Linked DNA regions of Microscilla marina ATCC 23134. The protein of the gene in region 1 binds, or shares a complex with, the protein of each later gene. Links are inferred from orthologs where the notes say so. Each region holds a gene or a part of one and is shown on either strand. Other genes may lie near its edges.

Region 1 (14,835 bases):
TGACCAGTTCAAACAACCCCTGGCTGGATTCCTCAAATTGAAAGGAAATATGTTGCCCTATGGAAGGTAGTTTGCCCGAAAACAGGGCGTGGTATGCGTGGGGGCTCATACCCAAAGAAAAAAACTGACTTTCTTTTGCTGCTCGCTTGTTATAAAATGCCTCTACTGCTTCTAGTTTATCCAACGCATCAATAATGAGGTTATTCAAAAACTTAGCGTTTTCGGTAGGCTCTACCCCTTTCGACTTTCGGTAAAACAACTTGTGCCCCACGGCAGCCTCAAGCATACTTATTTGGTTGCTTACCGCTGGCTGGCTCATAAACAACTCTTTGGCAGCTCTTGAGTAGTTTTTATGCTTGTAAACTGCCTTAAATGTACGGTACCATTCTAAACTTACCATCACTGTGATATAATTTTATTGATAACAAAGCTAAAACATCTTATTTCATTTTAAATCATGAACGCCGTAATTTTGTCTCAGATTTAGTTGATAAGCAATGGTTGCAGCCTTAAGTGTTTACTTATTAACAAAAATAAAATGCTGGCATAATCTCCAAAAGAAATATGAGTTTCCAGCAAGGTAGATTTTAAGTATTTAGAAAAGTTAAAAAGAAAAATGAAAAAAGTAGCATTTATTACAGGCGCTAACAAAGGTATAGGTTTTGAAGCAAGCCGTCAACTGGCAAAAAAGGGCATCACAGTAATTATGGGAAGCCGCAGCGACCAACGCGGAAAACAAGCAAGTGAGCAGCTAAAGTCTGAAGGTTTGGATGTAGAATTTTTGAAGTTGGATATAACCCAGCCAGAGAGTTTTGATGAAGCAAAAAAATACATTGATGAAAAATACGGACAGTTGGATATATTGGTAAACAATGCCGGAATTATTCACAGTGAAGAAAGCTGGGGAGAGAACACTACTGAAACGGTTTCTTTAGAAGCCCTGAGGCAAACTTTTGAGGTAAATTTCTTTGGGTTGGTAGCCTTGACCCAAAAGCTGTTACCCTTGATTAGAAAAAGCAAACAGGGGTATATTACCAACGTGTCGAGTATTTTGGGGTCGGTCAATGTACAAAACGACGCCGAATCGGGTTGGTATGGTGTCAAACCATTTGCCTACAATGCTTCCAAAACAGCCTTAAACTCTTTTACAGTGCATTTAGTAGCCTTATTAAAAGACACAAATATTAAGGTAAACTCGGCGCACCCTGGTTGGGTAAAAACCGACTTGGGCACCGATGCAGCACCTATGGATGTAGTATCAGGTGCTAAAACATTGGTCAATTTATCGTTGGAAGAAAAGACCAGTTTTACTGGCAAATTTATTCACCTCGACGAAGAGGTGCCCTGGTAATTTGAGTATTTCATTAGTGAGTGATAAAAAGGAGGTTTTTGATAGCCTTCTTTTTTGCTTTTTACCTAAAGCAAAAAAAACACCCTGCTCCATCAAATCTTCCGTAGGAGACTTGAAAAGCTTGAATGAATGGAAGTATCGATCCTTACAAGACAAGTTTTCCTTGTGCAATAAAACCTCAAAGTACTTAGAGAAATAGGCAAGGGTTGTATTTGTAGGGGATTCTTTCGTTGAAAGCTCGTTTTACTAAAATTGCTTTGGCAAAAAATACACTCGCTCTTTCAAGTCTTCCGTAGGTTAAATAAATGGAAGCCGCTAGACTTCTTTGTGTAGCAAGCCAGTTTTACCTAAGTTAATTTGAGTCTAGTCTAAACAAAAGAGTCCCTAATAATGAACTTACTCCCATTGACAAACAACCCAAGCTGGCAAGGGACTTATGAGCATTTGCTTATTGGTCAATACTACCAACTCATAATTGCTCCATCAGCACATGTTGAGTTTGAATTCAGGTTCCCAATCCTCCTTCTAATTAAACAAACAATCACCAAAGGGATAGATTTTGATATAGCAATTCGGGATTTTCTTAAAAAATACCCTAAAGTAAAATACTTTCTGGCTGGTGCAGCTGCGCTCATCATGATTTTAACTATTATTGAAGATATTTTAACTTTTGGGGCTGGCATAGCTGATGACCCAGCATCATTTGCTTTAGCTTGGGCTTTGATCAAAGCAGCCACCCGCTAAACTTACTACAAACTATGCTCAATTGCTTTAGCATTTTTGCCCAAACTACTCAGGCATCACCTCAGTTTATGCAGGCAATGGATCAGCAGCTCACCAGCGAGTTTCGTCAACTTACTCAAGGGGTCGACATCCATCGATTCGCGTTGACTCCTACTTCGGTTATAGAAAGGAGTTTCACTATCAAATTTTTAGAAGGTGTTTCTATACTTGCCTGTAACTTATCAGCGCCAGCTGGACCAGCCTACTCTATAAGCATTGGGTGGCAAAGTATTCCTACAGGTCGTCAAATTTTCCCTCAAGATGATATACAGGCAGGTGAAATTCGGTTTGAGTGGCAACAACTCCCTGCACAACAAATATTTAAGCAATTTGGGTATCCGTTGCCCCTACCTTTTGATACCACTCCTTTTCCCTTTATAATAGAATACTGGGAAGCTCCGTTACCTGATGTTCACCTGTATATTGAATTTACAGAAGCACCTCCCTCTAAAACTGAAGAGATACTGTACAAGGTACTTGACCAAGAGCTGGCTACTTGGGGGGAATTGAATGAGTATTTACAGGAGAATAACCAACCATATGCAGGATTTATCCATAGCCTGGGGGAGGTTGAGCACGTAAACAGACAACACTTCTGTTTTCGGGTAGATTTGGGCTCTGCATTGTTCCATGGTTTGCAAAAAATTTTGCAAATACTTAGCCACGCTTCCATTGCTCCACTGATCTGCAAGGTTAAGGTCAGTTAGCACCTCCGTCTAGGGTTTCTCCATTTTTCGCAAAAGACTTGAATAAATGGAAGTTTTCAGACTTCCTTGCGAAGTAAGCCAGTTTTACTAAAGCTGATTTGAGTCTGACCTAAATAGCCTAGCTATTGTAGAACTCAACTACCTGGAAACAACTTATTACCCAAACCCTAGGCTAGGGGGGATAAACTAGCACGAAAAGTTACTTTTTGCATATTCCTAAAGCAAAAAAAACACCCTGAATAATCAGTGTGCTTTTATTAAAAATATTGAGGGAATTATTAATCTTTGTTCGTTTTAAAACTATACTATCTATTTTGCCTGATGGTAAATGTTTTCATAAGTAAGTACATTTGGCAGGTCAAATCTCTCCCCCCTTGCTTCATTTTTTTTAAAAAAAATTTTCTGATAGGACTTTTATGGGGTTGTCGGTTTTAACCAGGTTTAAAAAAATGCTTTTTTGCAAAAAAAGTCACAGTAAAGCCAAACAAGCCTGTTTTTTGCTTGTATTCTCCCGCAAAACTTTTCTTGAAGTTGTACAAAATGAAGCGCTATATTTGGCTAGAGTGCCAGATAAAGCTTAACTTTGCACAATTTTTAATATCTTATAAATAAACATTTGTAATGTTAACTAGCGAGCAATTTGATGAAGGAGTCGCTTACGCAGAGAAAAACTTTACCGAAGACGTAGACTCTCATTTGTATTTAGACAAAATGCTGATCAAGCAACAGTTTGACCTGAGCAATAAAAAAGTCCTTGATTTTGGTTGTGGTATGGGAGGCATGGCACTATGGTATGCCACTGCTTATGACAATTGCCAGGTATACGGTTTAGACATTGATTCGCACCATATCAAGATTACCGAACATTTGATAAACAAACACAACATTCCTAACATTGTATGCGAAAAACGTAATATTTTGGACGACCCCTTGCGCGATGATGAACGCTTTGACTACATTTTCTTCAACGATGTAGTAGAGCACATTCAATTGCCTATACTCACCGAAATATTCAAGCAAGTGAGCCAACACTTGACCGAAAACGGAAAAATATTTGTAACCTACCCACCTTGGGCAGGTCCTTATGCTTCACACGTAACCAAAGATGTAGGCATTTATTGGTGCCAGTTTTTGCCCGAAAAAATGTTGATGAATCGCATTGCAAAGAACAACCGCACTATAGTAGGCGACCTTGAGTCTGACCTGGTGAGTGTATACAAAGGCTTGAATCACTTGACCCACAAAAAAATGAAAAAAGTGATTGCTTCGACTCATTTAAAACTTACCAGTCGTAAAACGCATAGTATTTTGAACAAGTTACCTTTAATGAAAAACTTGAACGTCAATTTTTTTCCGTTCAACTACTTGGTAACCAAAGAGTTTTTGTTGCTTGAGCAGCCTAAATAAAGGATGAAGCCTGAGCCATAAGCGGTAAGAAATATAGCCCATAAAGGAGTATAAAATAAGGAGTAGCTTTCTATGAAGTTACTCCTTTTTGTTTTTGTACAATTGCTTGTATACCACTGAGGTAATGACCAACCCCGCCAACCCTGCCGCTATCATACTTGCTACTATGTTACCAATGAGGTAACCATCCCTGAAAAACAACCTTGCGGCAAATATGGGCAGGGTAACTAATACAAAAACGTCCCAAAAACTAGAGTTAAAACTGGCTTTCACAGTGAAGTTTTGGGGCATTCGCCAAATTGCCCAACATAGGATAATACCACCTGTCAGCGTGCTTAAGTGTTGTACCAAACGATAGGCAGGCACCAAGTGCCCCAATATGCGGTACGGGGTATTAAGAGAGGGAAATAAGTCTACAAAAGTAGCGTGCTCGTGCGTAAAGCTATCCCAAAGAAGGTGCGAAGCCGAACCAATGAGCAGAGAAATGATCACCACCCACCACCGTTTACGCATATAAGCCCACCAGTTAAACTCCTTACAATGATATACACGCGACTTTAGAAAAAATGGCAGGTTATCAATTAATACATTACGCACTATCTGATGAAATACCACCGTGAGCAACAGACCCAATGGCAAGTCGAACCATAGCAAACCTTGTATGGTATGGCTATACTGGCTATTGATACGCATACGCAAAAAATACTCAAAATCTGGAGCAAGGCTGCCTATGACCAGTGCCGAGCTGGAAACCCAATGCTTAGGTAAGTAAGTAAGCGGAAGTATAAGTGCAGGATGTGAAAAAGTAAAAGGCATTATTGTGATGATTCGCTTTGAGATTGAGTCATTTTTTTAGCTATTTCCAGTTCCAGGTATAAGCGCTCGCTTAATAACAAACCGCTCACATCTATAGTCATAAAATAAGATTTATAGTGGCTGATAAGCCCCATCATTTGACTGACCAGGTTTTCGGGTGAACTATGCGCCAGTTGATGCAATAAGTCTTGCCCTTTTTTACTGCTCAGCTGAATGCTTTGGTCGCCTTGGGTACCCAGTTCACTCATAATCTCGGCAAGTTGGCTATAGTTCCAGCTTTGGCTACCAATCGTTTTACCAAATAGCACACTTTTGTGGGTAAGCTGTTGTTTGCCCAAGTGTAAGTAACTGGTACCAAAGGCACTATTAATGAGCCCTGCCACCATTGCCAGGCATATAAGCCCCATAAATATATTGGCTCCCAGTCGTATTCCTTTATGGTCAATGAGTTGAATAAGAAATATAAACCCCGTGATAAAAATAACTCCAAGCAGCATTACCGCTATGTTTTTGCGATTGCTCCACTGGTAAGTCGTTCCTTCAGCATTGTGGGTTTTGTCAAATCCAGGCGAGGTGGGCAGTTGAATCTTTGCCGGGGTTTGTTGAGTTGTCAGGTGTGACTTGAGCAACGGGGTATAATCGTCTAGCACTTGTGCTCCCTCCAATTGCTTGAGTTTTTGCACGCCCGTTTTGTACTCTTCCATCGGAGCATCTATGATATACACTTGATAAGGCACTATTTTTTTGAGTTTACTTACAAACTCGTATGCATTGTTGAGCTGGTGGTAAGTAGCCAACTTTACCATAGCCCCGTCATTGCGCTTAAGTTGTATCTGAAAACTCACGCTTTTGCTTGAGGTGCCAGCGCTGTTATTGCGACTTATCGACACTGCCCTTTGTACTATCAGGGCGTTAAAATTGTCAAAGGGTAGGGTAGAGGTGAGGAGCCCTTGTTTGGTTTTTTCCTGTATTTGAATGGTTTGAGCTTTTTTGTCAATCACCAGCATTACATTTTGTTTGGTGAACCAAAAAATAAACCCAATGACAATGCCCATGGCTCCCATCAGTGGTAAGATGTATTTATTGGGTGCTTCTAGTTTTTTTAATGCCAAAACGCCCACGATCAGTACCAGTACAGACACCAGTATAATATATAAATGAGTAGAGGTGTTGAAGTGTACCTCTGCTCTATCGGTCAAAAATTTAGTGTTCATAGTTGCATCATTGTTAGTTTTTCAAACAGTATTGGTCGTTGTTAATACCTCTTCGAGTGAATAAGTTAACCAAAAATAATTATACAAAGCCCTTACTTGATTGTTGGAATAGAAAAATATAATTAATTTCGAACAACGATGTCAACATACAGCCTGGAACTTTGTCAGGCTGCCCTAAAAAACAATCATTACATGGTTACCTCTCCACTATTAAAACTTACCGAGCATGAGCGCAAGGTGATCGCAGATATATTTTTTGAGTATACCCTGCACGAATTTTATTATGACGAGCACCACCAACGCCAAAAAAAGTTTATGCGACAGCGGGCTATTTGGATCAATGATGAACAGTTTTTGGAAAAAAATAAAAAGAAAAAATCTATTCAGAGCCTGGTCAATAAAAAGATCATTGTAAAACACCTGGTAGGTTATCGTTTGTTCATCCGCCCCGAATACCTCGATCAACTCTATGACCTTGCTGACACTGCCGAATCCGAAAACCACGACCTTATTTTGCAATTGACCAGTGTATGGGTAGAGCCACAAGCATAGAGGGCTATTTTTTTGCCAAATCAAGTAATAATTGTGCTCCGGTAAGTGGGGGCAAAGTTCCTTCACTGATTTGTTGGGCAACTTGTGGAAGCTTCTTAATCACCTCCTTGTGATGAAAAAACTGCTCCTCAAGAGTTTGGCGGATGGTCTCGTACATCCAACGCAGGTTTTGTTCCTTCCTACGCTCGTCGAAATACTTATTTTGTTGGGTATGCTCAATATATTCGTTGGTCAAACTCCAAATATGCTCAATGCCCTCGTTATGGAGCGCCGAGCAGGTAACCACCTTAGGAAACCAACCATTGGCAGCAGGAGGAAACAAGTGAAAGGCACTTTGGTATTCGGCTTTGGCTACCGCTGCTTTTTGTTGGTTGTCGCCATCGGCTTTGGTAATCGCCACTACATCAGCCATTTCCATAATCCCCTTTTTGATGCCCTGCAACTCATCGCCCGCTCCGGCAAGCATCAACAACAAGAAGAAATCAACCATTCCGTGTACCACCGTTTCCGATTGTCCTACACCTACCGTTTCTATAAAAATTACCTCAAATCCGGCAGCTTCGCATAGCAACATCGTTTCACGGGTACGGCTTGCCACTCCACCCAATGAGGTACCCGCTGGCGAAGGGCGAATGTAGGCGTTTTGGTTGGCTGCCAATAGTTCCATGCGGGTTTTGTCGCCCATAATACTTCCGCGTGAGCGTTGACTGCTGGGATCTACCGCCAGTACTGCCAGTTTTTTGCCCTGTTGGGCAATGTATTGCCCCAATGCTTCTATAAAAGTACTTTTACCCACGCCTGGTACTCCTGTAATGCCAATGCGTACTGCTTTGCCTGTGTAGGGGAGCAGGCGTTCAATAAGTTGTCGTGCCAACGACCGATCTTCTTCCAGGGTGCTTTCTACCAGGGTAATGGCTTGGCTGAGCCTTACCCGATCTTGCTGGAGGATTCCCTCCACATATTGTGAAATATCCAGACGTTTTTTTCGTCTTATTGCCATGTAAGTATTTCTCTTTTTTTATTAAGTTTCGTGAGTTTAGTATTTTAATTGCTTGAAAAAAAGTAATATATTCAAAAAATAAAAACCATCAATTCACTACCTTACTGTTAGCCTGACAAAACTCAGTAGCTATCATATCAATACTTACATTTATCAAATAACCTGATTTTACTTTTTAATTATGTTAAAACGACTCGCTAATTCATTCTTGCACGGGTTAATCATCATGGCATTGATGGGAAGTGTAGCCCTTATTGTACGACAAACTGCTGTATTGAGAAACATTGAGTTTTTGAACCCATTGGAAGATGCTTTTGCAGAGTTTGATTTAACTGACTTGGTTGTATCAAAAATCATGGATCACCAAAAAGCTGACACCAACATCACAGTAGTAAATATTGGCAATTTAGACCGAAATGGCTTGTCCTCGCTCGTCAGTATCATTAATCAATATCAACCTAAAGTAGTGGGCTTTGATGTACAACTTGAAACAGCAAGAGACTCTACCTCAGACCAAGTGCTGGCTGATGCATTTAAACAAACTCCTAACCTTGTCATGGCAAGTCAACTATTAAATAAGACTAAAGATAAGTATTATGTGAGAACCAATTATGACCTATTTACCAAAAATGCCCATACAGGTTTTGTAAACTTAATTACCAAAGGTAAAGGTAATCAACTCAGTTGGCCTACTGTCCGATCTTTTAGCCCCAAAGAAAGAGTAACACATAGAGTGTTTTCTAGTGGCGCTCAGAAATTTGATACTACTGTGATCAAAAAACCTCGCAACGAATATGCTTTTGCTGTAAAAATAGCCCAACTCTATGCTCCTAAAAAAACAGCAACTTTCCTGAAACGAAATAAGGACTATGAATGGATTAATTTTTTGGGTAACATAAGTGTTACTGCTGGCAAAGCTTCTAACTTTGCAGTCCTAGACGTAGCAGATATCTTTAATTCAGTACAAGATACATCTTCTAAAATTGGAAATGTGCTTAAAAACAAAGTTGTAATTTTGGGATTTATGGGTCCTTCTCTTGAGGCCAAATCATTTGATGATAAACTTTTTACTCCACTTAATGATAATTATATTGGACGAGGTACTCCTGACATGTATGGTGTGGTAGTACATGCTAATATTGTATCTATGATTTTGCGAGGAGATTTTATTAAAGAAACAAGGCCTTGGGTTAATACCTCCATTAGCATATTGATTGTACTTATAACTGTTCTCATCTTTTCTTATATTTTTATCAAAGTAGGCATTTGGTATGACGCCCTTACTATTCTTATTCAAGCGATTATTGTATTTTTGGTAGTTGGATTGATGCTTTTTGTTTTTTACAAAACCAACACTAAAATGGATTTGGGGGCAGGTTTGCTTGGGGTGGTTTTGTCTGGTATCTTTGTAGAGATTTATCATGGTTTTATTCGTAAACTTTTTGGTTGGCGGGCACCCAACGAGATTCAGCACCAAAAAGATGTCGCAACACCTCCCCAGAAAGAATCAGAGGAGTAAACATGTAGGTTTTTTTTGGGTAAACTAAACTATTAAGTACTTTAATTGTCAAAATAATACAACTACAAATGATTTAAATCTGTCTTATATATACATTAAACAACACTCTATCTACCGTTTATCTAAAAAATAAAACTTTTGTGAAGTTTTTTAGTACAAGATAGAGTGTTGTTGATTTATAACATCTTAAAATAATACCAAAAATAACTCATGACACGATATTGCTTAATTTGCTTGCTCACAATAACGATGATCCCTTATACACTAAAAGCTCAAAACAAAAAACATGTGTTCAGGGTGTTGGCAAGCAGTGGAAAAAGTTCATTGGTTGATAACGTTCAACAACTTCGAGTGGGACAAAAAATTTATCAGAACCAAAAAATTAAGGTAGAACCAAAAAGCTATTTGAGCTTGGTAAACAGACAGGGTGGAACAGTCCAGATTAGCAAAAAAGGAGAGTACACCGCAAAGTTATTGCTTGAACAACTGACTAAAATGCAAAAAACGGTTACCCAACAGTATGCAACCTATGTAATAAAAGAACTCACTAAAGCCAGGGTAAGAAACCCTCAAAAAAACCGTTATAAGTACATGAACGTGACTGGATCGGTAAACAGGGCAGAGTCGCCTTTTAAGCTAAACATTGCTCCACAAAATTCGGTCAATAAATTTATTAGCAAAAAAGCAACCGTTCACTGGTATCCAGTTGTAGGGACTACAACATACAATGTGGTGGTGATGAATGAGTTTGACGAAAAGCTATACGCCCAGGAAGTAAAAGACACCAGTTTGGTGATTGACTTTAACAAGGCTCCTTACAAAGGACAAGAGATGTGCGTATTGAAGATAACGTCAAAAGAAAGGCCCAAAGCTACTTCATTAAGGTATAGCCTGATTATGGCAGCTGATAACCAAACGGTAAAAAAAGCTTTTGCTGATTTTAAGAAAGAAAACCCAGTAGCAAGCAACAATGCAGCAGATGTACTGGAAGAGGCATTTTTTTACGAAGAAAACGAATTGTTTTCTAAAGCGTTAAAGTGTTATGAGAAGGCAATAGAATTATCAAACGGTAACAATGCTTACAAAGTAGCTTACCATCATTTTTTGATTCGCCACGCTATTGGAGATTATGAAAAGTACAAACAAAAATAACCTCCTGCTTATTTTATATTATTCATTACTAAACTTTTTACAGATTGAAATTACATTATAATGCTATGAAAAAATTTAGACATATTTTACTTTTTGGATTGGCGCTTACTCTATCTTATAGCGTAACTCAGGCTCAGTATGCTTTTAGAGTGCTGGCAAGTAGTGGCAAAAGCAAAGTTGCCGGAGGCGGAAACCTAAGAGTGGGTGGTTCGCTGAAGTCTGCTAACCGAGTAACCGTATCACCCCGAAGCTACCTCAGTTTGGTACACAAATCTGGTGGAACCGTGCAAATTAGCAAGGCGGGAACCTATAGCATCGCTAGTTTGGAACAAAAACTGGCAAAAACTAAAGCGTCAGTATCTAAGCGTTATGCTACTTATATTATCAGTGAGCTGACCAAAGGTGGTAAAGAAAACATCAATAAGAACCGTTACAAGTACATGAACGTGACTGGATCGGTAAAACGAGACTTGACTTTCAACATCATCAATTTATTTATGGCTTCGTCTAACAACTACCACAACCCTAAGGTGACCATCAAGTGGAACCCATTGGCGATGAACAAAAGCTATAAAGTAACCATAGAAAACCTGTTCAACGATGAGTTGGCCACATCTACTGTTACTGATACTTCTATCACCATTGATTTTAGCCAATACAAAGCCGAAGACCAAAGGTTTTTGGTACGTGTAACACCAGTACAGCGCAAACAAGCCGTAAAGTCACGTACTTGCGAAATAGGGCAAATGAACAAGAAGGTAGAAGCGAGTTTCAAAAAAGCGTATGGCTCTTTTAAGAAAAGCATCAGTGGAAAAATGAATGCCGCAGATAAATTATCAGAAGCTTTTATTATGGAAGACCACAAGTTGTTTGTTGACGCTTTGAATAGTTTTAGAGAAGCTGTGAAAATGTCGGGCAACGATGAAGCGTACATTACTGCTTATCATCAGTTCTTGATTCGTCACGGCATTGGCGATTATGCCAAGTATGTAATAAAGTAACTGAAACAAATTATATTTATGCAAAACCACTCCTGTTTGGGGTGGTTTTTTTGCTTCAGTACAACAAATTGCTTGGCAGAGGCACCATTACTGTGCAAGGGTGTGATGTCGTTTGGCAGGTATGATCTTTATAGTTTTACTTAAAATCACACCCTAATTTGATAAACGTCGTTATTAAGGTAAACATTATTATTCATAAACATTCAGGAACGCTGTTACATAGTTTTTACTCCTGAAGAATACCTACCATCTTATTATGAAAAAATATATTATAGTAATTGTGTTTGGGACATTGGCACTTACTGGCTACTCCCAAAGCAAGTTCAGGGTATTGGCAAGCAGTGGCGCCAGTACAATTACAGGCAAAAACAGTGCATTATCCGTGGGACAAGTATTGAGCAATAGTTATCAAATCAAAGTGGCTCCCCGCAGTTATTTGAGTTTGGTACATAGTTCGGGTGGTACTGTACAAATAAGCAAAGCAGGGGTGTATAATGTAGCCACCCTGGAAAAAAGGCTGGACGAACAACGCAAGTCATTGTCGAGTCGTTATGCCACCTATATTATATCAGAGCTTACCAAAAAAGGCAAAGAAAACATCAACGCAAATCGCTATAAATACATGAATGTGACCGGATCGGTAAAACGAGCTACCTTCAATGCATTCAGTGTATACTTACCTGACCGTTCTAATTTTTATGACCCCAAAGTAACCATTACCTGGCAAGCACTTGTTGGAACCAAAAATTATCTGTTGAAGATTATGGATAGGTTTGAAGAGGAGGTGTTATACACCAAAACCTTGGCGGATACTTCTACTGTGGTAGACTTTAGTCAGGGTAAACTCAAGGGGGCACTTGATTGCCTGGTATTTATCGAGTCAAAAGAACGTGGCATTCAATCAGACAAATATGGCCTTTTTCGTTTAGACGAAGAAGATGCCCCCAAGTTTAACAAAGCTTATAGTGCTTTTAAAGCATCTAACAAAGCCACCCGTAATGCCACTGCTCAATTATCAGAAGCCTTTTTCTTTGAAGACAAAGGGTTTTATACCGATGCTTTACGTTGCTACCAAGCAGCCGTCAAAATGTCAGAGCAGGCAGATGCTTACGTTATTGCCCTACAGCAGTTTTTGGTACGCCGAAATATGGGACAAACTCCAGAAGAGGACAAGAATGATTAATGACAATGTAGACTAACCTGCGGCAACGTTCAGGTTTTGTGATTCGTATATAAAAGGGCTATCTGATAAAAAGATAGCCTTTTTTTATAACATATTGTACCCTAAGCGTGTTGACTTGCACACACCCATAATTTATATGCCTATGAATATCATCTACACCCTCCGTTTTTTCGTTGTATTGAGCTTGTATGTGCATACCTTGAGCGCACAAGAGCAAAAAGTAGAAACCAAAAAAGATAGCATCAAGCAAAGTATCAATAACGCTGAAAAAGAAAATGCAGATAATGTAGTGCGTTATATGGCACTAGACATGCACAGACGCCTTGGCAAAGTAAAACGAGTGAGGTTTTACAGAGGCAATGAATTAGAGTTTACTCTCAAGGGAGGCAGAGCCCGTTATAAGGGCAAAATATTGGGAGTAGGGGAAAACGAGTTGTTTATTTTGGGTAATAGTATACCTTTTGCCAATATTGATAAAATTATTGTGCGCAATCCAAGTCGTTTTTTATACGCAGGTAGCTTATTGTTGCCAGTGGCAGGTATTGGGTATTTTGCTATGGATATGATCAACCCTGCCTTGGACGATTCGCCCGGAACAAGACCTTTTACTGTACACCGTGAAGCCTTGTTTATCAGTGGCTCGTTGATTTTGTCAGGTATTATTCTTCATTTATTAAAGAAGCGTGTGTACCGTATGAATAAAAGGCGTATGCTAAGGTCTTTGGTGCAGTTTTAACAAAGAGCAGCAAGGAACAATGATACATAAATGTTGGGACACTTCAGTATTCTAAATTAGGGGTGACTGAATGATATACCAGTGATAAAAATATATAAAAGGTGTGGCCTATTCCTGGGGTCACACCTTTTGCTTTATGAGTACTTTTGTAACCTGGTCAGCCTGTTCCAACTACTCCATGGCGGTATTCAAAAAGTCATTGACTGGTTTCATTGCTTCAAAAGCATGCACAATCAAGGTTTTATAGTTTTTGCTCAGCACTTGTTTATCCGTTACTTTGTGCCACATTGTAAAGCTCTTATGGCGCAGTAGGTCAATATTGGGATTATCTTTTTTGTAGCCTTTCGGCGAAGTTTTTACTTGTTCGCCCGATAAGGTACCAAAATATTTTTTAAAGCCATCGGCTGCCAACAATTTTCTAAACTCTTCTGCATTATAATCAATCTCCTGACGTATTTTTGCCAGGTTTTCGGAAGCAGGCATATAACAGCCCCCTGCCATAAACGATTCGCCTCCTGGCTGTATTTGCAAATAATACCCAGCCCAGTGCGATTTGCGCCCACCTTTGGTAATAGATGCCCCAAAGTTAAGTTTATAAGGGCTTTTGTCTTTACTAAACCGAACATCACGATGAAGGCGAAAGAGACAGTCTTTAGCGGTAAGCCCGGTTATGTTGGGGTCAAAAGTCGCTATTTCTTCTATGACTTCACTGGTGAACTCTTCAAAATCTTTCTTGGCTTGTTGGTATACTTTTTTGTTGTCCTGCATCCATTCACGGGTATTGTTTTGGGCAAGGTCAGCCAAAAAACGCAATATGTTTTGGGTATTCATAAGTAGTATATTGGTTGGTTTGGGCACAAGGTAAAAATAAAAAAAGGAGGCTGAAAGTAATTCATCTCTGATAACAAGCGATAGGTAAACAAGTGCCTGGTATAACTACTGTTTTTTGGTTAAAATGACCTGATCATTGTAGATTTTGTTCAAAGCATCAATTGCTTTATTCCAGGCTTCAAAATCTGTTTTTTTGATCAGGCTACTTTGGGTCGATATTTCTTTAGTATAAATTAGCTGATTGCCCTCAGTTTTAAAATGAATTTTAAACGCAAACACTGGGTGAGTTTGAATAAGTGGGGTAGGGAGGTGTTTTACCCGATAACCTTTGGGCAGTTGGAGTATAATTTTGGTTTTACGCAACACTTTTTCCTGGAGGTCAAGACTGCTGAAACGCTTTTTAGCAACTTTGTGCGTCTTAAAATCTTTATAAAAATCAAGGTCTATGTATAGCTCACTGTCAAACCTGGCCACCATGTTATCTAGCTTTACCTTATAATTGATTAGAAAAGCACCTGCTCGTTTCTGAAGGTGGCTAAACCTAATACTATCAGCAAAGCAATTCTTACTGTCAAGGTCTACA
Region 2 (14,907 bases), on another replicon or contig:
CAAAAAAGTGAGAAACTCATCGCTTGTTTTGTCTATTTTATTTTTTTTATCAAGTAGACAACCAATTACACTTTTACTTTGTCTATGCCAACATACCACATCTATAAAATCATTTGGATTTGGTATATTTTAAAACTTCAGAAGTTATAAAATTATTACTTTTGATATAAATCAAAGAAAAAGAGAAAAAATTTAAGGGTATGTAGCATTTCCTTTTGTCTTTACGTGAAGTAGATACAATTGCTCATATAAGCTTATCGCTTAAATGAATTGGTAGGTGAAAAGTAGTCAGCACAGAACTTTTGCCACGTTTTGTGCTGTTACTTATTTAGCAAAGTGAAACGCAAGCATCACTAAATTTAACAGCAAACCCTTGACCTTATCATCAAAGTTGTATCAACTTTATTTAAAACAAAGAGATGTAAGAATCTCTGCCTTAATAAATATCAAGTAAAATTTGAAGATTGTTGTGATATAGTGAGACATTCACAAAGTTTATTTCGTTATGGCAATAATTCACACTTAAACTTTGGAAATTTGTAGTTTGAACAGTGCCCAAAAACTGTTCACTGCACTTTGCTCTAAAATTAAACAACAGTCGGAACTATAATTATTAGATAAGCCTGTGGATAAGTCGCTAGAAAAAGAAATAATTAAAGGATGCCGAAAGAAGAAGTCAAAGTCGCAGGAAATGCTGTATAAGCATTTTTATGGCTACGCTATGAGTATCTGCTTACGATATTCTTATTCAAAAGATGAGGCATTGGAAATACTCAACGATAGTTTTATGAAGGTGTTCAAAAACATCATGAAATACAACGAGAACTTATCGTTTAAGAGTTGGCTACGCCGAATCATTATTAACACATCCATTGATTATTATCGTAAAAACCAGAAACACCGTCATACGCTCAATATTGAAATGGCAAGAAATGAAGAGTGCCGTTTGGATATCATAGATGATTTGTCGGTAAATGACATTCTAAAACTGTTAAATGAGCTCCCCAACCAATACCGCATAATCTTTAACTTATATGAAATTGAGGGTTATTCTCATAAAGAAATAGCCGAAATGCTCGAAATCCCAGAGAGTACTTCGCGTACAAACCTGGCCAGGGCAAAGAAAAAATTACGAGTTTTATTTCATCAAAATTTTGACTACGAGATAGAGTATGAAAGAGCTGTTTGATGAAAGGCTAAGTCAAAAAATACGTCAGACTTTTGACAAACATGAAGAGCCTTACAACGCCCAGGGCTGGGAGATGATGCAGCAACAAATGAAAGCGCAAAAATCTGGAAAAATGCGTGCATTGTTGACATCAATTCCGGCAAAAGTTGCAGCGGCAGCTATCTTAGTGTTGGGAGGAGTTTTTACCTATAAAACACTGCAAAGTGATTTTGAAGGGAACACCCCTACTCAACAACAAGCTGGTATCTATGCCAAAAAACACATTCAACAAGAGGGATTTGAGGGAGTAAAGGTTTTGCCTCCATCTATTACTAATACAACACATGGTAATAACAAGGTGACCAATATCCAAAACAACCGAAAAAAACTCTCAACTAATCAAAATACTGCTGCAAGTAAGCAATATGGTATATTGCCTACAGTAACAACAAATACTATAGCTGACAAAGGTTTAATTGAAAACACTGAAAAAGATAAAAATATTTATGCAAATAAAATAGCAGCTAACAATCGCCTGACAAAGCACCCATCAAATGGTGTATTGTTGAACCCAGATAATAAAGCAGTAAAGTTTGATATGCATACCCTGGCTATGAAAGAAGCCAGTTATGAAGCTATCCACCCAACTAATAGAGTAGCAATGATTGAGCAGGCTTCTTTTAGAGAAGTTACTACTAATAAAGTAGCTCGATATAACAACGCTGCTGTTTTGCCTAAAGGCAAAAGAATGAAATTTGGTGTAATGCTTTCATCATTGGTAAATTACTCTAAAAGAGGTGAAAAAGACTCAAAAGTCAACCTTGGAGGGGGAGTAATGTCTGAAATCAGACTGGGCAAAAGGCTCAGTGTTACTTCTGGGGTATTGCTTACCAGACAATCGCTCAACATGAGACAGTCGGCAAGTTTACCTACCATTGCTACGATGCAAAAAATTACGACAAGCGGTACCACCGAGAGTCGTTCGTTGGGACAACAAAAGTCAATCAACATGCAGTTTGTAGGGCTAGACATCCCAGTAAACCTGCAATACCATTTAAGTAGAAACACTAATCGGGGTTTATATGTATCAGTAGGATTGTCGTCTTTGGCTTATTTAGAGGAACGTTACACTCATAATACCCGCGAAACCATTGCCAAGGCTTATTATAAAGGAGGCGTGGGAAGCCAACTCGAACGATTAGAGACTACAGTAATAGAAACCAACAGTAAGTCACAACCCGAAGCATTGAGTCGTTTTGATTTTGCCAAAATGTTGAATGTTTCTATGGGAATGAAGTATATGGTAGCCAAGAATATGCAAATACTCATTGAGCCCTACATCAAGTACCCACTTAACTCATTGACCAAAGAAGAGCTAAGGTTTGGCTCGGCAGGCATCAATTTACGCTGTAATTTTGGCGAAGTACGTCGCCATTAATTATATTTTTATTCATAACCACCTTTGAGCGAAGCTCGTGTTTTACGAGTTTCGCTTTTTTTTGGTACTTACTAAATGTTAACCAAAAAAAGCCTGCTTCTGAATAACAACAGCAGGCTTTTTTGACTATGACTACCAGCAGGCTAATCTATACTTTCAATAGGAAACAACTTAATGTCAAGTTGGGTAAGTGCATTAAAATACTCTCCTACCTCTTTCATGTCCATATCGTCATGTTCGTATACCCACTGCACTTCTACTTTGTGAGATTTGTCCATGAGTTTTTCGAGGGTTTCTAACAAACGCATAATAATGGGATTGGTTCCTGTGTTGAAATACAAAAACTTAAACACCATAGTAGTTTTGCTGGCGGTAGGATCATCTACATAAATTTGCAAATGAGTAAGCACTTCACGATAATATTCGTCGGGGTGTTCAGGCATTGAGGTGCCCTTTACTTCGAAGACTCCATCGTTAAAATTGAAATTTAGTTGAGGTCCATCATCTGTCTCCTCCAAAAAAATATTCTTCATTGTTAAATTGGTTTTCTTCCTGTGTACTTAGGACGACATGCTCACTATGATTGTTGAAAATTTATTGCTGCAAATCTTTGACCAAAACCAAAGAATACTAAAAATATACCCCAAGCGTGAGGTATACACCACTGTGTGCTAATTGGCAAAGTTAGGAGTTCGTTTTTGCATTCCAGCCATTGCTGCTTCCTGCAAATCTTTTGAAAATAACATGCCAGCGTTCCAGGTAGCTATGTAGTTGAGTCCTTCTTCTACCGAATGATCGCGGGTATATAGAAACATTTCTTTGGTACCCCTAATCGCCAACGGAGACTTAGCCGCAATGGTTTGAGCAATGTTATATACCTCTTTAAGCATTGTCTCGCGTGAGTCATAACATTGATTCACCAATTGCATTGTTTTGGCTTCTTCACCCGAAAACTTGCGCCCTGTATAGGCAAGTTCTCTGGCGATGCCTTCGCCAATGATTTTGGGTAAGCGTTGTAGGGTACCTACATCAGCCACCATTCCCAGGTCAATCTCTTTGACAGTAAAATAGGCATCTGTTGAGCAATAGCGCATGTCACAGGCAGAAATCATGTCTATACCACCACCAATACAAGCCCCATGAATGGCAGCAAGTACAGGTTTACGGCATTTTTCTATGGCATTGAAAGACTCTTGTAAGGTAAGAATAGTATGGCGAAGTTTTTCGCGTGAACGCGCTGGGCAATCGCTTTTGTCAAGTTCTGCCTTAAGTTGCATAAACATGGTAAGGTCTATACCTGAGGTAAAGTGTTTGCCTTCTCCTTCCAATACAATCACCCTTACATCTTCATTCTGATCGAGGGCTTGCATCACTTCTTTGATTTCTTTCCAAAAAGCCTGGGTCATAGCGTTGGCTTTTTTGGGCACATTAATTTTTACGGTGGCTACATGCCCCTCTATAGATAGTAGTAAAGTTTCAAATTCCATTGGGCGTGTTTAAATGATAAGTGAGGGACTTATTCCCTTGTATATATAAAATACTTTCACTACAAATAAAAGTAATTTTATGGGGTAAATCCATTAATTACATGAATAAAGTTTAGCCATCATCCGCCAAATCCAATGATTTTTTGGTTTGAATAGCAAAGTGTAAGCAATAAAAAACGGCGGATCAGATATTGATCCAATCAACCGTTTTGGAATGTACCTCTGTACAAGCTTATGCCTCTTCTTTCATCAATTCTTCCAGAATCTTCTGGGCAGCTACCGAAATAACGGTACCAGGACCAAATACACCTGAAACGCCTGCTTCGTACAAAAAGTCATAGTCTTTGGGTGGAATCACTCCTCCGGCAATGACCATAATATCTTCACGGTCGTATTTTTTCAATTCGTTGATAAGGGCAGGCACTAAAGTTTTGTGTCCAGCTGCCAGACTCGAAACACCTACAATGTGTACGTCGTTTTCTATAGCCTGGCGTGCCACCTCATCGGGGGTTTGAAACAAAGACCCTATGTCTACATCAAATCCCAAATCGGCAAAACTAGTAGCAATGACCTTGGCTCCTCGATCGTGCCCGTCTTGCCCCATTTTTGCCACCAAAATACGGGGACGGCGTCCTTCTAACTGGGCAAATTGATCTGCCATGTCGAGGGCTTTCTTAAAATTTTCATCGTCAGACACTTCTCCCGAATAAATGCCCGAAATAGCACGAATTGTTGCCTTGTGTCGTCCGAATACTTTTTCCATTGCCTGCGAAATTTCTCCCAGGCTGGCACGTACCCTGGCTGCTTTTACAGCAAGGTCAAGCAAGTTGCCTTCGCCTGTTTCAGCAGCTTTGGAAATGGCCGCAAGTGCTGCGTCTACATCTGCCTGGTTGCGCTCTTGCTTGAGTTTTGCTAAACGTGCCAGTTGCGACTTGAGCACCGCAGTATTGTCTACCTCTAGTAGTTCTATTTCTTTCTCTTCATCGGGGCGGTATTTGTTTACCCCCAAAATCACGTCTTTGCCCGCGTCAATTCTGGCTTGTTTTCGGGCGGCGGCCTCTTCTATGCGCATTTTGGGCAATCCGGTTTCTATGGCCTTTGCCATTCCGCCCAGTTCTTCTACCTCTTGAATAAGCTCCCAGGCACGGTGCATCAGGTCATGGGTGAGGCGTTCTACATAATAAGATCCTCCCCAGGGGTCCACCACTTTTGTAATGTTGGTTTCGTCTTGTAAATACAACTGCGTATTGCGGGCAATGCGCGCCGAAAAGTCGGTAGGTAAAGCAATCGCCTCATCCAGTGAGTTGGTATGCAACGATTGGGTGTGCCCCAAAACTGCACCCATTGCTTCTACACAAGTACGCGCCACATTATTGAAGGGGTCTTGCTCGGTCAGACTCCAACCCGAAGTTTGGCAGTGGGTACGCAACGCCAACGATTTAGGGTTTTTGGGGTGAAACTGTTTGACAATTTTTGACCAAAGTAAACGCCCAGCGCGCATCTTGGCAATTTCCATGAAATGATTCATACCAATTGCCCAAAAAAACGACAAACGTGGCGCAAACGTGTCAATGTCCATGCCTGCTTTTAGCCCGGTGCGTATGTAGTCTAGCCCGTCAGCAAGTGTATAAGCAAGCTCAATATCAGCCGTAGCGCCTGCCTCTTGCATGTGGTAGCCGCTTATACTGATAGAGTTAAACTTGGGCATGTGATTCGAGGTGTACTCAAAAATATCGGCAATGATGCGCATACTGGGCAATGGTGGGTAAATGTAGGTATTGCGCACCATAAACTCTTTCAAAATATCGTTTTGGATAGTGCCACTCAAAAGTTCAGGTTTTACCCCTTGCTCTTCGGCTGCCACTATATAAAAAGCCATGATAGGAATCACCGCTCCATTCATCGTCATCGATACCGACATTTTGTCTAAAGGAATACCATCAAACAAAATTTTCATATCTAGTACTGAGTCTATAGCTACCCCAGCTTTTCCTACATCGCCCACTACCCGAGGATGGTCAGAGTCGTAGCCTCGGTGGGTGGCAAGGTCAAAGGCTACCGAAAGTCCTTTTTGTCCTGCGGCAAGGTTACGACGATAAAAGGCGTTGGACTCTTCGGCGGTTGAAAACCCGGCATACTGGCGAATTGTCCAGGGACGTTGCACATACATAGTGGCGTAGGGACCACGCAAGTAAGGAGGGATACCCGCCACAAAACCCAAATGCTCTATTCCTTCGAGGTCTTGAGCAGTATAGTAAGGTTTTACCTCTATGCGTTCGGCAGTTTTCCAGTTTTTTTGGTCAGTATCAGCCTCATCCGAAACTTGAGTACCTGTGGTAGAAAAATCTATTTTGCTAAAATCGGGCTTCATTCTTTATTGTTTTAGTCCTTGGTGAACCGTCCCATAGTATACGGCAACTATTATTATCCTTTTTCTTTGTAAAACTACAGCATTCCTGCTAAAATATAAAATATTCGGGCATTGTTGTAGCTGATGGCTTACTGCTTATTACTAGTCAATACTTGCGCTCCATAAAGCGTCTGATTTCGGCTTTGATGTTTTGAATTTTGCCCAAAATCCCCACCTCATGGGCAGGAGTATCGATAGCAAATCGAAAAGGTAAATCTAAAAAACGTTTTTGTTGTTCCAGTTCAGCAGGCAAAGGTTCATAACTCTCCAGAGGCGAAATATCGGCCACACTAAAAAGGTCTTCTATACCGCTTTCGCTCAACTCTATGACGCTTATTTGATTGCCCCGTAACCATTGAAACAAGATTTCCCAACGTTCGCAAAGCTTTCTTACTGGTGCTTTTTGTAACTTGGGGTTGGCAATCGTTAGGTTATTAAAAGAGGCATAGATCAATTTCAGTTCTTTTTGTGCTTCTTCTATCAGTTTTTTAAACTCCCAATCTACCAAATTATCCTTGTCACCTTCGTTGAGCTTCCAGATATGGTATATAAAAGCACTTTCGGCAAAGTCACCATCAATCAACCGACTACTATTGATGAGCAACATGCTCGACATTTCCTGTAGTTTATTTTTATAGTCAATGAGCTCTTGAGTAACAGGATCATTGCTTCCGCCTGAAAACAATTTTCGGAACATAATTTACGTATTTTTAATCCTCTTCGTCAGGGTAAGGCACAAACATAAAGCTCGAGTAAGGTTCGTCTACCACAAAAAGGCAACAAAACTCTTCTGGGTTTTTGTAGGCCGATTCAAACTTAGTGGGCTTGGTAATGAGTTTGTTTTGCACAAAAATATCGCGGTACGATACAAAGTAGTTCCACTCAAGCCCCAGGTCATTGCCTTCAAACAATAGCTCACCTACAGGTATTTTATATTTTGCCACCGGAAAAATAGGATATTCGAAACCACGCGAGCGTAGTTGATAAGAAGCTTCCTTGAGCACTTTGGCTACCTTTACAAAATCTTTGGTAATGGTACCCAGGTATTTGCCATCCAATTCGGGATCGTTGCCCAATTCTGAGTTATATGTTTCTAAATTTTCGGGATTCATATCTTTTCTAATGGTTTTGTTCTGCCATTTTTTTACAAATATAAAAAAATGAGAAGGTTTCCTGATAAATTTTATGGATAGCGTGTTTTTTGTTTTACTCAAAATGCCAAGATAGCGTTCATGCCAGCATAAAAAAAATCCCCAAAAGTGTTATTTTCAGGGATTTTATTTTTTAAAAAGGTTTTAGGCAAATGTGTTTATCCCCTAAAATTATCGTCCAGTTTGCCTTTCCAGGTTTCTAGCACAGTCTTTAGGTCATCATCGTCAGCATTGGCTATAGCTTGTTTGAGAGACTCTTGACTATCGTTCAAAATGTTATTGACTTCCACCTTACGGGTTTTGTTTTTCTTGCGTGCCAAAAACGAAAACAACGAACGATCAATGCCTTCATTCAACTTAGACAATAAGTCATAAGCTGCTTGCGCAAAATCCTCGGCGCTGTCAGGCAAAGCCGCTTTCTTTTTGGCAAAATCATTTTTTAGCTCTTCCAGCTCGCTTACTTTGGCTTGTTCCTGTTCTTCACGGGTTTGCTCCAGCAAATTGCCTGTATAAGAATGGTCATACACAAAGCCATCGTTATCCTCTGTAGCTCCTTCAGCATCGGCGTGGGGCAATAAGTCCAGCTTTTGGGCTTGCTCCAATAGAGTTTTGGCTTCTTGCTTGAGGGTGGCATTTGTGCAATCTTCTATGCCCCCTTGTACAAAAATAACCGCCATGCTTGCATAAGTAGATATGTCATCGAGAGACAGCATGTGACGCAAAGCAATCACGTTATACTCAAAAGCTTTGTCACTATTGCCCTGTTCATCGTGTAGCAACCCCAGGTGGTAATAAGTTTCGCCTAGTTCTGAGCCAATATTCAACTTGTTTTTGTAATGCAAAGCCTGCTCAAAGTGTCTAAAAGCTTCTTTAGAGTTTTCGTCGGCTTCGTAATAAGCAGCCAGGTGATAATGAATAAAACCAAGTAGATCAGTAGCCTCTTCGTGCTGTTCCAACAACTGTTTAAAATAAGCAATGGCCTTGTTGGTAGTGAGCCTCGCCTGGGTAAATCCTGTAAGCAGCATAAAAGCTTTGCCCAGATTATCGTATTTTTTATTTTTGCTAAACAAAGCCACTGCTGTCATAATATGGTCAAGGCAAGCCTTACTCTCTTCGGCAGCACTATCTTGGGTTTGTAGCATAATAAAAGCATAAGCATGGTGTGCTTTAGCCTGGGTATTTTCATCGTTGGTTTTTTGCCCCCACTCTATGGCTAATTGCAGATTTTGCTGTGCAGTAGCAAAATCATTTTCATCAAGGGCTATTTTGCCCAATTCATAATAGGCAGCAGCATAATAAGCTTCGTTGGTTTCAGTTAACAGCTTCTGGTACAACTGTTTTGCTTTTGCGGATTCGTTGGCATCCAGGTAAGCATCTCCCAACTCCAAATACAGTTCTTTTTGTGTTGCTTCATCAGCTGATTCCGACGGCAATTTATCTAGTTTAGCCTCTAATTCGCTGATTTTATCCTGTATTGCGGGTTCTTCCATAGATTCAAAAAAAGTTTAAAATGATAAAACAGAGCCAAATTCTCGCCTCTTTTGCAATCTAAAAAAATGCCTTCACATTATTGTAGTGAGGAAGAGAGATTTTTTTATTAGTCAGGAGCTACTACAGCCACAAGGAACAAGCGACAAGGGGCAAAAGCAACAAGCTTCAAGTTGCGTCCTGTTCCATAGGTAACTAACAAATTCATAGTATACTTATTATCAACGGCTTATGAATTTGATATTTAGAAGGCTTTAGCCTGACCAATGAGCCCAACCATTCCGACGAATGAAGGAACACTTGCCAGCCCAAAAAATAACTTCCCCGTGTTGGTCTTAGGGCTTTAGCCAGACCAACGCATGCTAACCCAAAACCCCGTACACAAGTGTCGTTTTGCAAGTTTTGGGGTAGCATTGCTCAGGTCGCCCTACGGTAAGACAGTTTATTACGAACCGACCATAGGGAGCTCTGCGAAGCTAATCACAGACAAGGGGATTTCTCGAAGCTAATTACGAGTATGCAACCAGTGAGCATTGATGACGCTAAAAAATCCTGGTAGGTTTTTGAAGGCAATTCAAACAAAAAAAATAACCTCCCTGTGTTGGTCTTAGGTCTTTAGCCTGACCAATGAGCCCAACCATTCCGACGAATGAAGGAACACTTGCCAGCCCAAAAAATAACTTCCCCGTGTTGGTCTTAGGGCTTTAGCCAGACCAACGCATGCTAACCCAAAACCCCGTACACAAGTCGTTTTGCAAGTTTTGGGGTAGCGTTGCTCAGGTCGCCCTACGGTAAGACAGTTTAATTACGAACCGACCATAGGGAGCTCTGCGAAGCTAATCACAAACAAGGGAATTTCTCGAATATAATTACGAGTATGCAACCAGTGAGCATTGATGACGCTAAAAAATCCTGGTAGGTTTTTGAAGACAGTTCAAGCCCAAAAAGGGTTTTCAAAAATAAGTTGTTTTGTGAGTTTTGGGTTCGCATTGCGAAGGTCACCCTGCGGTAAGACCTTCGCAGGAGATGGTGATTTTAGGGTAACCTTAAAAAACAGCCTTTCGCCTTGGTTTGTGTCGCCACAACCGAGTTTACGAGCCCTTAAATACCAATGAATGTCGGTGCTCAGCAAAGCTAAATCGCCCCGTCACAGAGTCTGGGAGCAATGCTTTTCAAGGTTTCGATCAGCTCGTGGAGACACGAGCTGAGGCGATGACGGTACTGAAGGTAAGACTTGAGCAGGAGGTAACTAATTCTCTTGCTAGTGCACGTCGTCCTCGCGTGTGCCATTGTAGACAGTTCAACCTAAAAAATAACCTCCCGTATTGGTCTTAAGGCGCAAGCCAGACCAATACTTGCCAACCATAAAGCTAGCGATGAGGTGTTTTCAAAAATAAGTTGTTTTGTGAGTTTTGGGTTCGCATTGCTCAGGTCACCCTGCGGTAAGATAAGGCCTTCGCAGGAGGTAAATCTCGACTCGTAGCTCGTACCTTGAGGCTTTAGTAGCTACCGAAACATAGCCTTCCAAGTGCCCTTGAGGTAGTTATACTTAAGCGTGCTGGGCAATGCCTTCCACCAATACTTGTTAAGTTCTACCGCAAACGAGGGTTGCATATAGCAATTAATTACACATCCTTCACATTCGGGTAGTCGTCCTTCCAATGCAATGAGTTTTTGTACTTTTTCTGAGCGGTACACATTGTATAAATCGCCATTGATGGGCACCTCCTCTAGCCCCAAATGATAACAAGGCAATACCAGTTTGTTATCGGGCGAAATGACCAAGGTAGTACTGCCTGCCTTGCATACCGGGCGGTCGATGTGGTTGCCACCATCTTGCCGCAAGGCGATAAAACCCTCGTTGAGGTATACATATTTTTTCTTACTCCATTGCTTGAGTGCCTTTAGGCTTTGGGGGCTTAGCTGTAGCCCGGTATCTACGTTGTTGTAGTCAAACACCGGGTTTAAGATAAGCAGTAAGTCATTGGGCAAGCATACCTTGTGGTACACTTCTTTAATTTGCTCTACGTTGTGCTCAAACACAGTAAACAAAATATCGGGGCGTTCGCCCAACGTCTTGGCTATTTTGATCGACTCCATTACAAAATCATAACAGGCTACACCTCTGCTTTTGTCGTGTTCGGCTTTATTGGGCGAGTCAAGCGACAGGTGTAACATGTCTATCTTACCCTGCAGTTTTTCGGCTTGTTTGGGGTATAGCAATCCATTGGTGGTCACCGTGGTAATGAACCCCAGATTTTGCGCCATTTCCAGTAATTCGGGGAGCTGTCTATGCAGTAAAGGTTCACCCCCGGTAAAATCAATGATCTTTACTCCCAGGCGCTTAAGGCCTTCAAAATTGCGTTGGGCGTTTTCGAGGGTAACATAAGGAGAGGGACGCTCCCAAATATCGCAAAACCCACAACGTGCATTGCAACGATAGGTGACATAGTAATTACACAATACAGGTTTTTTTCTTAATCGCATGATTTTTGGTAATTGTTAGAGTATTCGCGCCAATATATCCCATTAGCCGAAGGCGAAACAATAAAACTAATGAAACATTAAAAACTTATCAATGAAAAAAATATTCCTATTCTTATTATCTACAAGCCTGCTGATGGGTGGCTGCCAAAAAAAAGCGGAAAGCCCTCAGGCAGTCAATACCCCTAAAGTAGTGTTTAAGTTCGTGTTTGACCCTACTCAACCTCGTTTAAACAATTTTGGGCAACCTTATCCGGTGCCTACAGGCAATGCCGGGCAATCACCTCAGTTTAATTTAATTGGGGCGCATTATTTTGAGCTTACCCCTACTGCCACCACCCAGTTTGGCAACGGGCAGGTGTTGTACCAGGCTCCTGAAGTAACGAGTGGTGGCGGCAAAGCCATTGATTTTGAACAGAGTATTTTAAAGGCAGGCAATGAAACTTACCTAGAAGTACCCTTGAGCAGTATTCAAGCGGGAAGTTATGCCTATTTGCGGGTGTCATTGTCTTACCAAAACTATGCAGTAAAATTCAATTTTCAGGGCAACGAACTAAGTGGTACCTTGGCCTCTTTTGTGGGCTTCAACACCTATTTGAAGGATTATACCATCAAAACAAAAAAAGTGAGTGTAAATGCCAATAAGTTGCAGGGGTATTGGGGTTTTGAAACTGACTTTAGCACCAACACCGGGCAAGCTCCTGCTACTACAGTACCCAACCCTATAGCGGCTACTTCGCCTATTCCGGCAGGTTCTTGTGTGGTTACAGGCAGGTTTGACACTCCTTTACAAATTACGGGTAGCGAAACCCAGGACATTGTCATTACGGTGCGTTTGTCTACCAACCAAAGCTTTGAATGGAAGGATGGCAACGCCAATGGCAAATGGGATGTAGACCTCAACGAAGAAGTGGTAGATATGGGTATTCGGGGGATGCAGCTGACAGTAGAGCAGTAAGTTTGGTGCTCTAAACACTAAATACGTAATTACTATTTTGCTTCCCCGAATCAAGTTCGGACTTATACCCTTGGCAATCTTCAAAATTTATCAAAAACAGTGGGGGTGGTCACAAGAAAACTCCTTTTTAGGTGATAAACTGCCCAACTATCCCAAATTGCTATCATACGGTGTTTTCAAAAGCCTATCCAGGTCGGGCACCAATATTTTTACTGCCTTTACTAAGTCGCTGGTGGCAGACTTTAGCTTTTGGTTATTGTCCCATAACAAAGCATATACTATCCGTTCGCCGTGGACTAGTTTAAGGGTTTGGCTTACGCCTCCATTGGCTTGCTCGTTGTAGTTGCCAGGAGCCTGTACCTCTTCCGCCAACATTTTTATTTTTTCAAAGGTAGATGCTTTCAGTTTATAGGTTTTATTGGCAAGGCTTTTTCCATATACATCTACTACCACTATGCTTTGCTCTGGCGAAACAGTAATGGTGTAGCTTCGATGGTATTTTGGGGGCACTGAGCTATCTTGGTACCTCAACACCAGCTTGTCGAACTTGGGCGGTTGGTAAGGTGTACACCCCCAGTGTGCCCACAGTAGTATTAAACACCAGATGAGCATCTTTATTTTTTTTCTCATAATTCCCTAAAAGACAATGGCTTGTCTGGCGCCATTGTCACTCATCAACAATTTTTGATAGTAATATTTTTTTTCCTTGAATAGAACGTTCCACTTTAAGTATTTCTTTTCCTTTTTCAGGGCTAAAAGCCATAATGTGGGGTTGGGCAAGGTAAATCACTGAGTTGGGCAAACGGTGAAACTTTTTGGTAGTTCCTATGTCTAGCGTGACAGTACTTGTGCCTAGCTTGAGTAAAACAGCATGATCAAGGTCATTTTTAATATAAAATGTAACCTTGTCTTCTTGCGGAACAACAGCAGCATACGCTTGTGTCAAAGAAGAGAGTAAACACATCATACAGAGCACTCCCGCCAAGACATATCCCTCAATCTTGTAATGTGTCATAATGACGCGGGTTTTAATAAATATAGATTAAACACATAAATAATTGGTAAGTATTATAATAGGCAATCACCTATATGATACTTCAACGTTAGATAGTGCCATGACTTTCATTAAGTCTTCACACTTTTTTATACACTTGTGCCCAAAAGGGTTAACAAGTATCAGATCATGTATAGCTTTTCTAAATAGTTTATAGGATAAAAATAACTCAAATACTTGTCTAAAGTTCAAGGCATTTCATAAACGGGGATTTTACAAAGATGAATGGTTGATATGAGTTTATAAAAACTTTGTGCTAAAGCGCTGGCAATACCCTAATATTTATAAAAAAACAAAGAGGTGACATCACATGGGCATCATTGGTCAAGTGCGTATTTTAGCACCAAACAAGAAGTGTTCACAGCCGTTTTTTTAAAGATGATGATAAAGCCCTACAGTAGTTCAGACAAAAAATGTAGGGCAAGTATGTATGCTTATAAACCTAAGGTTTCTGACCAAAGACAACGGAATGGTATAAGTACTAACGGGGGGTAGAGTATGCCTTCAAAAAATCTTCTTTACGCTCACGGGCAAGGTTTACCGAGTCGTTATTGTCCATGACTATGTACCCACCATCTTGTCTTACGTATTGCTTTACCCGGTTTAGGTTAATCAAATAAGAGCGGTGTGTTCTGAAAAAACTGGGGTGATCGAGTACCTTTTCAAAACTTTTAATTTTTTTAGATACCAACACCTTTTTACCTCCTTCAAGAAAAATCTGCGTATAGGCTCCCTCTGCATTGAGATACACTATCTGGTCGACTTCTATAAATAGCAGCCCCTCGGCTACCGGCAAGGCAATGCGGGTGATGTACTCTTGACTTAGATTGCTTTTGAGAGTATCTATCCGCTCGTTTATCTGTGGTTCACTCAATTGTCCTTCTACTTTTTCTATGGCTTTTATCAACAACTCTATTTGTATTGGCTTAAGCAAATAGTCAATGGCCGACACTTGAAAAGCTTGAATGGCGTACTCCCGGTAAGCAGTAGTAAAAATGATTTCAAAGTTGATAGTATCGAAAAAGTCAAGCAGTTGAAACCCTGTATAACCAGGCATTTCTATATCTAAAAAAACCAGGTTGGGTTGGTATTTATGTATTGCTTTTACTGCATTGGGTACGTCATCTGCCTCACCTACTATCTCTATTTGTGGGCAATACTCTTTGAGCAGTTCCTGTAAAATACGTCTGGCTTTAGCTTCGTCGTCAATGATAAGTGCTTTCAACATTATTAAGTAAAACTTTATGAGTGTAAGTAATTACAAATGAT

What was found.
Region 2: the proteins of meaB (region 1) and scpA are in contact, whole or in part, in a crystal structure (PDB 8DPB), measured with the Methylorubrum extorquens proteins. The link is inferred for Microscilla marina ATCC 23134 from one-to-one orthologs. Residues at the interface, in SOR26638.1 of Methylorubrum extorquens: Arg20, Ala21, Ala24, Arg25, Thr28, Ser32, Arg33, Arg34, His37, Thr98, Gly99, Gly100, Ser101, Ile102, Leu103, Lys106, Thr107, Ala110, Ala113, Ile114, Asp115, Arg116, Ala118, Phe119, Ile120, Arg121, Pro122, Pro124; in SOR27001.1 of Methylorubrum extorquens: Glu577, Glu578, Asn579, Asp580, Gly581, Arg582, Arg583, Arg585, His596, Ala604, Ser605, Ala608, Asp609, Gly611, Phe612, Asp613, Val614, Asp615, Ile616, Gly617, Pro618, Leu619, Glu625, Arg628, Gln629, Val631, Glu632, Asn633, Asp634, Glu661.

The regions. Positions count from the first base shown.
Region 1 is NZ_AAWS01000015.1:126,326-141,160, forward strand. What follows is about bases 5,833-8,669. They hold meaB (methylmalonyl Co-A mutase-associated GTPase MeaB), read right to left. Parts: upstream 7,831-8,669; coding sequence 6,835-7,830; downstream 5,833-6,834. Other genes in these bases: M23134_RS15825 (hypothetical protein), read right to left, coding at 5,833-6,278; M23134_RS15830 (hypothetical protein), read left to right, coding at 6,417-6,830; M23134_RS15840 (CHASE2 domain-containing protein), read left to right, coding at 8,012-8,669. Outside these bases: M23134_RS15795 (LysR family transcriptional regulator), read right to left, coding at 1-400; M23134_RS15800 (SDR family oxidoreductase), read left to right, coding at 617-1,351; M23134_RS15805 (hypothetical protein), read left to right, coding at 1,757-2,095; M23134_RS15810 (hypothetical protein), read left to right, coding at 2,110-2,841; M23134_RS15815 (class I SAM-dependent methyltransferase), read left to right, coding at 3,463-4,248; M23134_RS15820 (DUF4184 family protein), read right to left, coding at 4,327-5,064; more of M23134_RS15825, read right to left, coding at 5,064-5,832; more of M23134_RS15840, read left to right, coding at 8,670-9,349; M23134_RS15845 (hypothetical protein), read left to right, coding at 9,599-10,501; M23134_RS15850 (hypothetical protein), read left to right, coding at 10,567-11,502; M23134_RS15855 (hypothetical protein), read left to right, coding at 11,759-12,685; M23134_RS15860 (hypothetical protein), read left to right, coding at 12,828-13,421; M23134_RS15865 (DUF2461 domain-containing protein), read right to left, coding at 13,593-14,252; M23134_RS15870 (transglutaminase-like domain-containing protein), read right to left, coding at 14,358-14,835. UniProt on the Escherichia coli protein: Binds and hydrolyzes GTP. Likely functions as a G-protein chaperone that assists AdoCbl cofactor delivery to the methylmalonyl-CoA mutase (MCM) ScpA and reactivation of the enzyme during catalysis.
Region 2 is NZ_AAWS01000023.1:20,969-35,875, reverse strand. Bases 3,896-6,804 are described here. They hold scpA (methylmalonyl-CoA mutase), read right to left. Parts: upstream 6,465-6,804; coding sequence 4,326-6,464; downstream 3,896-4,325. Other genes in these bases: M23134_RS20505 (hypothetical protein), read right to left, coding at 6,610-6,804; M23134_RS20515 (crotonase/enoyl-CoA hydratase family protein), read right to left, coding at 3,896-4,093. Also shown: M23134_RS20530 (RNA polymerase sigma factor), read left to right, coding at 626-1,189; M23134_RS20525 (outer membrane beta-barrel protein), read left to right, coding at 1,173-2,606; M23134_RS20520 (DUF1987 domain-containing protein), read right to left, coding at 2,750-3,139; more of M23134_RS20515, read right to left, coding at 3,278-3,895; more of M23134_RS20505, read right to left, coding at 6,805-7,200; M23134_RS20500 (hypothetical protein), read right to left, coding at 7,214-7,615; M23134_RS20495 (tetratricopeptide repeat protein), read right to left, coding at 7,813-9,144; M23134_RS20490 (radical SAM protein), read right to left, coding at 10,649-11,629; M23134_RS20485 (hypothetical protein), read left to right, coding at 11,721-12,584; M23134_RS20480 (hypothetical protein), read right to left, coding at 12,732-13,214; M23134_RS20475 (hypothetical protein), read right to left, coding at 13,252-13,599; M23134_RS20470 (LytR/AlgR family response regulator transcription factor), read right to left, coding at 14,120-14,866. UniProt on the Escherichia coli protein: Catalyzes the interconversion of succinyl-CoA and methylmalonyl-CoA. Could be part of a pathway that converts succinate to propionate.